Regions from separate parts of the Bradyrhizobium sp. WBAH42 genome, predicted to be linked through region 2. Evidence: riboswitches for the same ligand, from Rfam matches in the RefSeq annotation. Region 2 holds a riboswitch; the other holds the start of a gene.

Region 1 (5,994 bases), 1.8 Mb from region 2:
GCGCTTCCAATCGTCGTCGGCGATGTCGTGCACGGTGTGCGGGGCGTGGCGCAGGGGCGAGGCTTCGATCTTGAAACGGCCGGCCTCGACCTCGGCGATTTCTTTCCGGATCGCGATCATGGCATCGCAGAAACGATCCAGCTCGGCTTTCGACTCCGACTCGGTCGGCTCGATCATCAGCGTGCCCGGCACCGGGAAGCTCATGGTCGGAGCGTGGAAGCCGTAATCGATCAGGCGCTTTGCGATGTCGTCGACGGTGACGCCGCTGGTCGTCTTGAGCGGACGCGGATCGACGATGCACTCATGCGCGACGCGGCCCTTCTCGTTCTTGTAGAGCACCGGGAAATGCGGATCGAGACGCGCTGCGATGTAATTGGCGTTGAGGATCGCGATCTCGGTGGCGCGCTTCAGGCCTTCGCCGCCCATCATCAGGATGTAGATGTAAGAGATGGTGAGGATCGAGGCCGAGCCGAACGGCGCGGCCGAGACCGGACCGACCGGCGCATCCGCTTGCGTCGTCGGGTGTCCGGGAAGGAACGGGGCAAGATGCGCTTTGACGCCGATCGGGCCCATGCCGGGGCCGCCGCCGCCATGCGGGATGCAGAAGGTCTTGTGCAGATTGAGATGGCTGACGTCGGCGCCGTATTCGCCGGGCCTGCTGAGGCCGACCTGCGCGTTGAGGTTGGCGCCGTCGAGATACACCTGGCCGCCATGGCCGTGCACGATGTCGCAGATATCGCGGATGTGCTCCTCGAACACGCCGTGGGTCGAGGGATAGGTGATCATCACCGCGGCGAGATCGTTCGCATGCTTCTCCGCCTTGGCGCGGAGATCATTGACGTCGACGTCGCCGTTCTTCTCGCAAGACACCACCACCACGTCCATGCCGACCATCGCGGCCGAAGCCGGATTGGTGCCGTGGGCGGAAGAGGGGATCAGGCAGATCTTGCGATGGCTCTGTCCGCGCGCGGCATGGTAGCCCCGTATCGCGAGCAGCCCGGCATATTCGCCCTGCGCGCCCGAGTTCGGCTGCAGCGAGATCGCGTCATAGCCGGTGATGTCGCAGAGCCATTTCTCCAGCCGCGCGAACAGCGCGTGGTAGCCCTTGGCCTGCTCGCGCGGGGCGAACGGATGCAGCGTGGCAAATTCCGGCCAGGTCAGCGGCATCATCTCGGTGGTCGCGTTCAGCTTCATGGTGCACGATCCCAGCGGGATCATGGCGCGGTCGAGCGCGAGGTCGCGATCACTGAGCTTGCGCATGTAGCGCAGCATGTCGGTCTCCGAGCGATGCGCATGGAAGACCGGATGGGTCAGGAAGGCCGTGGCGCGCTTCAATTCGTCCGGCAGCGCCTCGCGCGTCTCGGCGTCGATCTCGGCATAGGCAAGCTTGCCGCCGAAGGCGCGCCAGACCGCTTCGACCGTCGCGGGCGTCGTGGTCTCGTCGAGTGCGATGCGAAGCGCGGTATCACCGACGCCGAGATTGATCTTCTCGGCGAGCGCGCGCGCGACGATCTCCTCGCGCTTGCCGCCGGCATCGACGCTGAGCGTGTCGAAGAAGGTCTCGCTGTCAGGCGCAAAGCCGAGCTTGCGCAAGCCGGTTGCGAGCACGGCGGCGCGGCGATGCACGTTGCGCGCGATCTGCGCCAGGCCCTCGGGGCCGTGATAGACCGCATACATCGAGGCGATCACGGCGAGCAGCACCTGCGCGGTGCAGATGTTGGAGGTCGCCTTCTCGCGGCGGATGTGCTGCTCGCGGGTCTGCAGCGCGAGCCGATAGGCCGGCGCCCCGCGTGAATCCACGGAAAGGCCGACGATGCGGCCGGGCAGCGAGCGCTTCAACGCATCGCGCACCGCCATATAGGCGGCGTGCGGTCCGCCGTAGCCCATCGGCACGCCAAAGCGCTGCGCCGAGCCGATGGCGATGTCGGCACCTAACTCGCCGGGCGAGGCGAGCAAGGTCAGCGCCAAGAGGTCCGCGGCGACGATGGCGAGCGCGCCCTTGGCCTTCAGCGCGGCGATCGCCGGCCTGAGGTCGCGCAGCGCGCCCGAAGAGCCCGGATATTGCAGCAGCGCGCCGAGCACGTCTGATTTGTCGAGATCGGTGAGGGGGTCGCCGACGACCAGAGACCACCCCAGCGGCTCGGCGCGGGTGCGCATCACCGCCAGCGTCTGAGGATGCACGTCCTTGTCGACGAAGAAGGCCTTGGCCTTGACCTGCGAGTGGCGCTCGGCGAGCGCCATGGCTTCGGCCGCCGCGGTGGCTTCATCGAGCAGCGAGGCGTTGGCGACGTCGAGCCCGGTGAGGTCGCAGATCATGGTTTGGAAGTTGAACAGCGCTTCCAGCCGGCCCTGGCTGATCTCGGGCTGGTAGGGCGTGTAGGCCGTGTACCAGGCCGGGTTCTCCAGGATGTTGCGCTGGATCACCGCGGGCAGGATGGTGCCGGAATAGCCCTGGCCGATCAGCGAGGTGAAGACCTGGTTCTGGCTTGCGAGCTCGGCCATATGCGCGATCGCCTCGGTCTCGCTCAGCGGCTTGCCGAGATCGAGCGGGGAGGTCTGCCGGATCGAGGCCGGCAGCGTCTCCGCCATCAGTGCATCGACGCTCTTGGCGCTGACGGCCTCCAGCATTGCGGTGACGTCGCGCGCGGATGGGCCGATATGGCGGCGAACGAAACTGGCGGCGGTGTCGCCGTTGGTCTTGCGGTGCGCGGTCATCGCTTGCTCCATCGTCCTTAAGCCGTATGCGCCTTGTAGGCGGCTTCATCCATGAGGCCGCCGAGCTCGCTTTTGTCGGCAATCTTGATCTTGAAGAACCAGGCCGCGCCTTGCGCATCCGAATTGATCAGCGCCGGCTCGGCGGCGAGGGCCTCGTTGGTCTCGAGCACTTCGCCCGTAACAGGGGCGTAGACGTCGGAGGCGGCCTTCACCGACTCCACGACGGCGGCGGCTTCGGCTTTCTTCAAGCTGCGGCCGACCTTGGGCAATTCGACGAACACGACGTCGCCGAGCTGCTGCTGGGCGTAATCGGTGATGCCGACCGTGGCGGTGTCGCCGTCGATGGCGAGCCATTCATGGTCGGAAGTGTACAGCGTCGTGGTCATTGTCTCGTCCTCAGCGTTTGTAGGTGTTTTTGACGAAGGGCATTGCAGCAATCTGCAAGGGCAGCCGCTGGCCGCGCACCTCGGCGAAGAGCTTTGTGCCGAGCGCAGCGAGGCTCACAGGCACGTAGCCCATCGCGACCGGCGCGCTCAGGCTCGGGCCGAAACCGCCCGACGTGACTTGTCCGATCGGCTCGCCACCCGCAGCGTCGGCAAACAGCAGCGCGCCCTCGCGCACTGGCGCGCGGCCCAGGGCGAGCAGGCCGACGCGGCGGCGGGATGCGCCGTTATCGAAATGGGCGAGGATCTTCGCAGCGCCGGGAAAGCCGCCGGCGCGCGCTCCGCCGGTGCGGCGGCTTTTTTGCACCGACCATTCCAGCGCGGCCTCGACCGGCGTGGTCGTGGTGTCGATGTCGTGGCCGTACAGGCAGAGCCCGGCTTCCAGCCGCAGGCTGTCGCGGGCCCCGAGGCCAATCGCGAGCACGTCGGGATTTGCCAGCAGCATTTTTGCGAGGCGTTCGGCATCGCCTGATGGAACCGAGATCTCGAAGCCGTCCTCGCCGGTGTAGCCGGAGCGCGAGACGAAACACTTGATGCCGGCGACCTCGTGCGGCCCGGCGTCCATGAATGTCATGGCCGGCGCCTCTGCACAGAGTTTCGCCAGCGCCGCTTCGGCCTTCGGACCCTGCAGCGCGATCAGCGCGCGGTCGGCAAGCTGCTCGATCACGCAGTCGTCGGACAGGTTGGCGCGCAGATGTGCCTCGTCCTCGGCCTTGCAGGCGGCGTTGACCACCAGGAACAGGTGATCGCCGAAATTGGCGACCATGAGATCGTCGAGAATGCCGCCGTCTTCGTTGGTGAACTGGGCGTAGCGCTGCCGCCCCGCGGCGATCGCCACGATATCCTGCGGCACTAGCCGCTCCAGCGCGCGGGCAGCGTCTTCCACCTTGCCGGACTTCGGCCGAAGCGCGAGCTGGCCCATGTGGGAGACGTCGAAAAGGCCCGCTTTGGTGCGGGTATGGAGGTGCTCCTTCAGCACGCCCGCGGGGTACTGCACGGGCATGTCGTAGCCCGCGAACGGCACCATCTTGCCGCCCAGGGACACGTGGAGGTCGTAGAGGGGGGTGCGTTTCAGGGAGTCTTGGTCGTGAGCTAGCATCTTGAGGGCCCTCGGCGGTTCCCCGGGGAGGATTCCCCGATGGACACCAGTCGAAGCCCCATCTGTCGCTGTGCCTGAGAGTATTATCCCGTCGGCGGACGCTGTCCGGGTCTACACCCGTCGGCGCCTCTTTCCAGATGCTGTCAAAGCCACGCGGTCCTTTTGCCTGAGAGTTTCCGGGGCGGTTGCTCCTTCGGCGCCGGCTAACTAGTAGCCGGTCTCTCCCGACGTGGCCGTACGATACAGATGGGTAGAGACCACAGGGGAGCCAAGCCTGTCAACGCGTCCGCACGTCCTATCCAACGGGATTGCAAGGGGATTGAGCGCCTGCGGCAACCCTCTGATCTCCCTGCACAGTTTCTGGACAGCGAAGCTGGCCTTGTCTAAAAGCGCTTTGGCCCGCAGATATCAGCCTGAACGGTCCGGTTTGGACGGCGAGAAGCGGGCCCAAGCATACCCGATTGGATGAACATGAGCGGCGTCAACGAGATCAGGTCGACCTTTCTGAACTACTTTGCCGAGAACGGCCACGAGATCGTGCCGTCCTCGCCACTCGTGCCGCGCAACGACCCGACGTTGATGTTCACCAATGCCGGCATGGTGCAGTTCAAGAACGTCTTCACCGGCGTCGAGAAGCGGCCCTACCAGCGCGCCACCACCTCGCAGAAATGCGTGCGCGCCGGCGGCAAGCACAACGACCTCGACAATGTCGGCTACACCGCGCGCCATCTCACCTTCTTCGAGATGCTCGGCAATTTCTCGTTCGGCGATTACTTCAAGGAGCGCGCGATCGAGCTCGCCTGGAAGCTGATCACCAAGGAGTTCGGGCTGAAGAAGGACAAGCTGCTCGTCACCGTCTATCACACCGACGACGAGGCGGCGGGTCTGTGGAAGAAGATCGCCGGCTTCTCCGAGGACCGCATCATCCGCATTCCGACCTCGGACAATTTCTGGGCGATGGGCGACACCGGGCCGTGCGGCCCGTGCTCGGAGATCTTCATCGACCGCGGCGAGCACATCTGGGGCGGACCTCCCGGCTCGCCGGAAGAGGACGGCGATCGCTTCCTCGAATTCTGGAATCTCGTGTTCATGCAATACGAGCAGGTGACGAAGGAGGAGCGCGTCGGTCTGCCGCGTCCCTCGATCGACACCGGCATGGGCCTGGAGCGCATGGCCTGCATCCTCCAGGGCGTCGAGAGCGTGTTCGAGACCGACCTGTTCCGCAACCTGATCGAGGCCACCGCGTCCGCGCTCGGCAGCGGCCCGACCGCGCAGAATGCCGCCTCGTTCCGCGTCATCGCCGACCATTTGCGCTCCTCGGCCTTCCTCGTCTCCGACGGCGTGCTGCCCTCGAACGAGGGCCGCGGCTATGTGTTGCGCCGCATCATGCGCCGCGCGATGCGCCATGCGCAGCTGCTCGGCGCCAAGGAGCCGCTGATGCATCGCCTGGTCTGGGCGCTGGTGCGCGAGATGGGCCAGGCCTATCCGGAATTGATGCGCGCGGAAAAGCTGATCGAGGAAACGCTGCGGCTGGAAGAGACCCGCTTCCGCAAGACTCTTTCGCGCGGCTTGGCCATCCTCGACGAGAAGAGCGCGTCCTTGAAGAAAGGCGACATGTTCGACGGCGACGTCGCCTTCACGCTGTACGACACCTACGGCTTCCCGCTCGATCTGACGCAGGACGCGCTGAAGTCGCGCGGCATCGGCGTTGACCAGGCGGCGTTCACCGACGCGATG
Region 2 (5,994 bases):
CGACCCGAGCGGCGGTCGCTGTCGCTAGCGCTACGGCCTCTGCCGTGTTCACCACGGGAGGATAGCCCCTCCTATAGTCGAGCTTTCCATGGACGCCGTACGAAGCGGCGATGCCTAGAGCAATCTGATCCAACAACTTCTCGCAATGCGCCGAAAGGGTCGGGTCGAAGAAGCGGCATTTCCCTTGGAGCCTCATCTCGTTGGGAATGATGTTGCCGACATTCCCGCCGTGGACTTGGGTAAGGCTGACAACGAGGGGCATTTGCGGGTCGACCGAACGGCTGACAATGCGTTGCACCGCGTTGATAAATGCCCCGGCCGCAAGAATAGGATCATCGCCCAAATGCGGCATGGCCGCATCGGCGCCGAACCCCGAGAAAACCAAACCGAAATTGTCGACTGCCGCCATCTGGGGCCCGACGCGAGTGGCGATCGTGCCGAATTTTTGGCCTGGCCAGTTGTGTACGGCATACATGGCTTCGACTGGGAACCTTTCAAAGACGCCATCCTCGATCATACGCATGCTCCCGCCGTCGTTCTCTTCCGCAGGTTGGAAGACGAAGTAGACAGTGCCATCAAAAAATTGGGATTCTCACTCAGAAGCTTAGCGGAACCAAGTAGCATCGCCGTGTGGCCATCATGTCCACAGGCATGCATCAAACCCTGACGTTTGGAGGCGTAGGGGAGACCGGTTCGCTCGACGATGGGCAGCGCGTCCAGCTCGGCCCGCAGGCCGATGGCCCGCTTGCCACTCCCGTTCTTCAGCACGCCAACAACGCCGGTGCCGGCGATCCGTTCATGCACCTCAAGGCCAAAGCTTCGCAATTGATCAGCTACGAAGCGCGCCGTCTCATTCTCCTGGAAGCCAAGTTCTGGATTGGCATGGATCTGATGCCGCCAGGCGATCACCTCTGGTGATATCACCGCGATCGGGTCATTATGCAGCATTGGCTTGCTCCTGGTGTGCGATCATCTCAAATCTCAAGGAATGAGATGGCTTCGCGCCGCAGGAGTCTTGAACGAGATTGACCAGCCGATGAGCAAGGACTTGCAAGAAGAGCAAGAGTTCTGGCGCCACCCGCGCTTCCGTGACCTGGGTCTCTTGAAGGCAAAGTTCACGAAGCACCGGTATGACCGCCATACTCATCCAAACTACGTCATTGCGCTAATCACCGCAGGCGCTGAACGCGTCAAAATTGGTCGAGAAACCGTCGTTGCACCAACGGGTACACTGCTCGTGGTCAACCCCGAGGAATGGCACGATGGGGAGTCTGGATGCCCCGATGGCTGGTCCTATCGCACCTTCTATCCTCAAGTAGAGTTCCTGACACACGTCGCGGTGGAGCTCGGCCGCAGCGAATCTCCTATATTTCGGCAGTCGGCGATAGACGATCCGCAACTGAGGGATGCGATGGCACTGGCTCATCGGTTGTCGCGGAGCGATGACATACTGGCGGCCGAGACGGCGATGCTGGTCTCCTTGCGCCATCTCATCTTGCGGCATACGCATCCGCAAAGCCCTCCGGAATTCGTCGAGCATTCAAATGCCCGGCGTCGAATGGCTGTCTACCAAGAGTTAGTCGAAAAAAGATTGTGTTTCAGTATTGATCTGCAACAACTTGCGGCGGCTGCCGGTGTTACTCGTTTTCAGGTCATTCGCGACTTCAAGAAGGTGGCTGGCCTTACCCCAGCCGCTTTCATTCGTGATCGCCGACTTCGGCGCGCAAACGCCTTGATTGAGGCTGGAGCAAGTCTGGCCGATGCGGCCGTCGGAGCCGGCTTCGCGGATCAAAGCCATCTCTCCAGAATATTTCGCGCCGCTCACGGATTTACGCCCGGGATGCTTAAGAGAGCGGTGGCCTGAGTACGCATCAACATGCCAAACAGTGCAAACTGATCTTCAATCCCGTCTTTTAGCGGACTGCACTCATTGAGCACAGGCGGAGCGGGCTTACCTGCAACCGGCTCCGTTTGAGACAGCAATACTTGGAGCGGCGCGACACAACCATTTCTTGTCTGCGAAGCACTGGTACCCCGCGCACGTCGATCGCAACGGGCGAGATCAAGGGTCAGACCGATCATCTCGAGCCTTGGCGTGTTTGAGATCAGCAAGACGCCGAGATCGCCGTGCGCCCGGTGCCGGACGGGACCATTGAAGGCGCGTCGGGGTCGCGCCAGTCATCGACCGCTCCTGCCACCATCTGTGCGGTCGCGGCAGACAGGGTCCAGCCGAGATGACCATGGCCCGTATTGTAGAACACGCCGGGGATCCGGCCGGCACGCACCACCGGCATCATGTTCGGCATCATCGGACGCAAGCCCGCCCATGGCACGACCTTTGAGGTATCGATGCCGGGGAAATGCTGCCGCACCCAGTCGACCAGCGGCTGGATCCGGTCGGCGCGAATATCGCGGTTGAAGCCGTTGAACTCGGCGGTGCCCGCGACGCGGAAGCGGTCGGCGCCGAGCCGGCTGGTAACGATCTTCGCAGCTTCATCGAGCAGGCTGACGGTCGGTGCAGCGTCCCGGCCTTGCGGGGCATCGAGCTGCACGGTGATCGAATAGCCCTTTACCGGATAGACGTTGACGCGATCGTTGAGCATGCCGGCGAAGTGGCGGCTCGCCACGCCGGCGCAAATCACGATTCCATTCGCCTGTAACTCGTGCCGCCTCGCGATGTCAGCATCGGGCGAAGCGGCTTCTCTCCAGCCGATGCGGAAGCCGTCATCGCCGCGCGAGATCGCATCGACATCGGCTTCGTGGATGAAGGCCGCGCCGCGGCGGATGCAGGCGTCGGCGAGCCCGCGGGTGAACTTGTGGATATCGCCGGTCGCATCCGATGGCGTGAAGAAGCCGCCATAGCAGGCCGTCTGCAGCGCAGGCTCGAGGCTGCGGATTTCGTCCGTCGTCACCGGCCGGCGGTCGAGCCCGCCTTGTTGCAGCAGCGTGTTGACCCGCAGGCCCGTTTCGAAACCCGCCTTGTCGTGATAGACATGCAGGATGCCGCGGCGTTCGAGATCGAAGGCGATTTTCTCGCGCTCGGCGATCGAGAACAGATGCTTGCGCGCCTCGATGGCGAGCCGCGTGGTCTCGATGGTGTTGGCGCGATAGCGGCCGATGTTGCCGACGAATTCGCCGATCCAGGAATATTTGTGCCAGCTCGGCTTCGGATTCATCAGGAGCGGCGCGTCGCTTCGAAGCATCCAGCGCAACCCCTTGAGGATGGTCGCGGCGCTGTTCCAGACTTCCGCGTTGCTGGCGGAGAGCTGTCCGCCATTGGCGAACGAGGTTTCCATCGCGGCGTAGCGATGCCTGTCGAGTACAGTCACCCGGTAGCCACGTTCGAGCAGGGCATAGGCCGTCGTCACGCCGGTGATGCCGGCGCCAATGATCGCAATGTGAGGCATAATGGTCTTCAGGCTCCCGTGGGTTAGAGTCGCCGAACCGCCGGTGAAACCGGCTGCTTCAGCGCCCCATCTGTCACGGTACCTGAGAGCTTGATCCGCATCGGGCCTGGGCCCGCAAGCGAACTATCCCCTTCGGTGGACGTCACGGCCCTTGATCAGCGGCCATGTCCGTCTCTCTCCAGATCGTCCTGACGATACGGTCCTTTTGCCTGAGAGTTTCCGGGGCGGTTGCTCCGTCGGCGCCGAAGCCAACTGCACGAATGCAATTGCTTCGATCTCTCCCGCATCGTCGCCTTGGACGGCCGGACCGTAGGCGAAGCCTCAAAATTGGACAAGCCTAAAATTCGATCCGGCAATGCCATCGTGTTGTGCAGTGCAAATCGATGTCAGTCCAGCATCGCCAGCAGCGCAGCCATGAGGCGGCCGCGGTCGGCGAGGCAGTCGACCTCGATGTGTTCGTTGAGTGTATGCGCATCAGCGCCGCGAACGCCGGGGCCGCCGAGCGTAGGATTGCCCATCGCGCCGGTGAAGTTGCCGTCGTGCCGGCGTTTGGTTCCACGCCGGGCGTGAACTCGCTGGTCACCTTCATGGTCTCATTGACGACGCGGATTTCCTCTCTTGAAACGGTTGTTGCTTCGCCTAAAGCCGAAACGGCCGCGCGCCTGATCGGCGTGCGGCCGAAACTTTCTTGAACTGGCCGGGACCGCTCGCGCAGCCCCTCCTCTGGTGTCACTCCGCCGCCTCCGAATATGCTTCACCACCTTGCGGCCCATTTGGCGAAGCCGACCGAGTCTCTGGCTCGGCCGTTCTTAGCAGGGAGGGCAGCCAACCGGTCCCTGCCAGCAATTGTGCGGCGGCTTCCGCCATCTCGACCTTCTTCATATCCACCATACGTTCGGCCGCCTCGCCGCTCACGCCTTCGCAAACCGCCTCCAGAATGCGCGCTTTGGTGACGCGACCCAGATAGCTGCGCACCGTCGGCCGCCAGTATCCGGTCATGTCGAGAGACACAGCTTCCGCCAGCCGATCGGCCGTTGCCAATGCCTGCGGTCGCCGCTCCCACGGCAATCTGAGCGCGTTGACGGTCAATGCCGTGCAATGCGCAAACAAGGCCATGCGGCTATCGTGGTCGAGTTCCGCCACGAAGGTCCAAAGGCTGATGACGTCCCGGGGCATTTGCCTTGCCCAATTGGCATGGCGATCCGCCCAAGCCATGCCGGTCGGTGTATCCTCGATGCCGTCCGCGTGCCCAGCCAAATCTGTCTTGATCGGCTGGATGCCGACCACATGCGCATCCGCACCGAGATAGAAAATTTGGGCGGCGAGCGCATGCGTCACCGCCACGATGGCAGTTGCGGGTTGTTCGCTCAAATTGACGCAGTCCCAAGGTGCGATGTGCGGTGAGGTCCCGAACGAGAACGTCAGATAGCGGTCGGTCGTCGTCCTCTTTCTCGGCAACGACTTCTTCTCCATCATCGCCCTGCGACGTTGGGCCATCTGTCTCGCCGCCCTCGTTCGGCGTCTGCGCGTCGATCCCCTCCTCGGTGTCGGCCTGGGGCTTCTCGTCTGCCGGGCGGATGAACCCGCGCTCGATCCGAATGGTCCCGTCGTGATTGAGGATCACGAACGCGCCACCACGCGCGATGTCATCAGGATCGTAGGCCTGCCGCTTCGCTTCCAGCCGCTCGATTTCGGCCTCAAGTTCGCCGAACCGCGCATCCACGTCGTCAGCAAGTTCTTCGGCCCCCTGATGCTCTTCCGTCAACCGGTCGAATGCCGTCTGCACCGTTGTAAGAGCGGCCTGATCTTCCGCCGAAAGCTCAACCTGATGCGGGTAGGTCGGCCGCATGCCGTGCGCATGCGGGAAATCAAGCTGGACCTCCGTCCATTTCCAGCCCTCGGCTGCCCGCACGGCATCGGCCTCACGGCCGAGCTTTGCAGTCACCAGCAAATCGAGCAGCGCTACGTCTTCCAGATACCCGCCGCGATCTTCGGTGAAGAGGTCGCGAAGGATCGAGCCGCCTGCTTCCGTGTAGGCCTCCATCCCGACAAAGCGCGCGCGGCGATCGATTGCGGCGACGTGGGTTTCGGTGAGCATGCGGCGGATGGTGCTGGCGTCGCGGTTATAAGACAGCCGCTCGTAGACGCCTTCCTGCCGGGCATGATCGTCGGTGATGGCGAAGGCCATCAACTGTTCAAGGGTCAGATCGCCATCGCGATAGACCTGCATCAGTTTCGGGGAGACCGCGCCGATCCGCAGGCGTTGACGCACAACATGCGGCGTCACGCCGAAACGGGCGGCAATTTCCTCTGCGCCGAAGCCCCGCTCTTCCGCCAGCTTCTTGAAGGCTTCGAACTGATCGGCGGGATGCATGTTTTCGCGAGTGACGTTTTCGTCCAGGCTGATTTCGTGCGGATCGTTCGCGGTATCGACGATGCAGCGGATGGGTTCGGTCTTCTTAATCTCCTTCCGCTTCACTCGCAGAAGCTGGGCAAGCCGCCTGCCCTCGCCGATGGTCACGAAATAGAACCCCGTGGGCGCTCCTTCTCCGTTCAACTCGGGCTCAACCACCAGATTTTGCAAGAT

Evidence for each region. A riboswitch is a leader RNA that binds a small molecule or an ion and turns the genes downstream of it on or off. The one in region 2 is predicted to bind glycine.
Region 1: it holds a riboswitch for glycine, as region 2 does, so the genes downstream of both, gcvT (glycine cleavage system aminomethyltransferase GcvT) here and DCG74_RS37825 (D-amino acid dehydrogenase) in region 2, are expected to answer to the same signal.

Annotation. Positions count from the first base shown of each region.
Region 1 is NZ_CP036533.1:6,278,891-6,284,884, reverse strand. It holds gene gcvP (aminomethyl-transferring glycine dehydrogenase) at 1-2,715, opposite strand, end outside; gene gcvH (glycine cleavage system protein GcvH) at 2,733-3,101, opposite strand; gene gcvT (glycine cleavage system aminomethyltransferase GcvT) at 3,112-4,257, opposite strand; glycine riboswitch at 4,403-4,494, opposite strand; gene alaS (alanine--tRNA ligase) at 4,729-5,994, shown strand, end outside.
Region 2 is NZ_CP036533.1:8,084,094-8,090,087, reverse strand. It holds gene DCG74_RS37840 (M20/M25/M40 family metallo-hydrolase) at 1-523, opposite strand, end outside; gene DCG74_RS37835 (M20/M25/M40 family metallo-hydrolase) at 514-948, opposite strand; gene DCG74_RS37830 (AraC family transcriptional regulator) at 1,016-1,864, shown strand; gene DCG74_RS37825 (D-amino acid dehydrogenase) at 2,106-3,407, opposite strand; glycine riboswitch at 3,476-3,591, opposite strand; glycine riboswitch at 3,595-3,701, opposite strand; partial or broken gene DCG74_RS37820 (M20/M25/M40 family metallo-hydrolase) at 3,794-3,946, opposite strand; partial or broken gene DCG74_RS37815 (ParB/RepB/Spo0J family partition protein) at 4,137-5,994, opposite strand, start outside.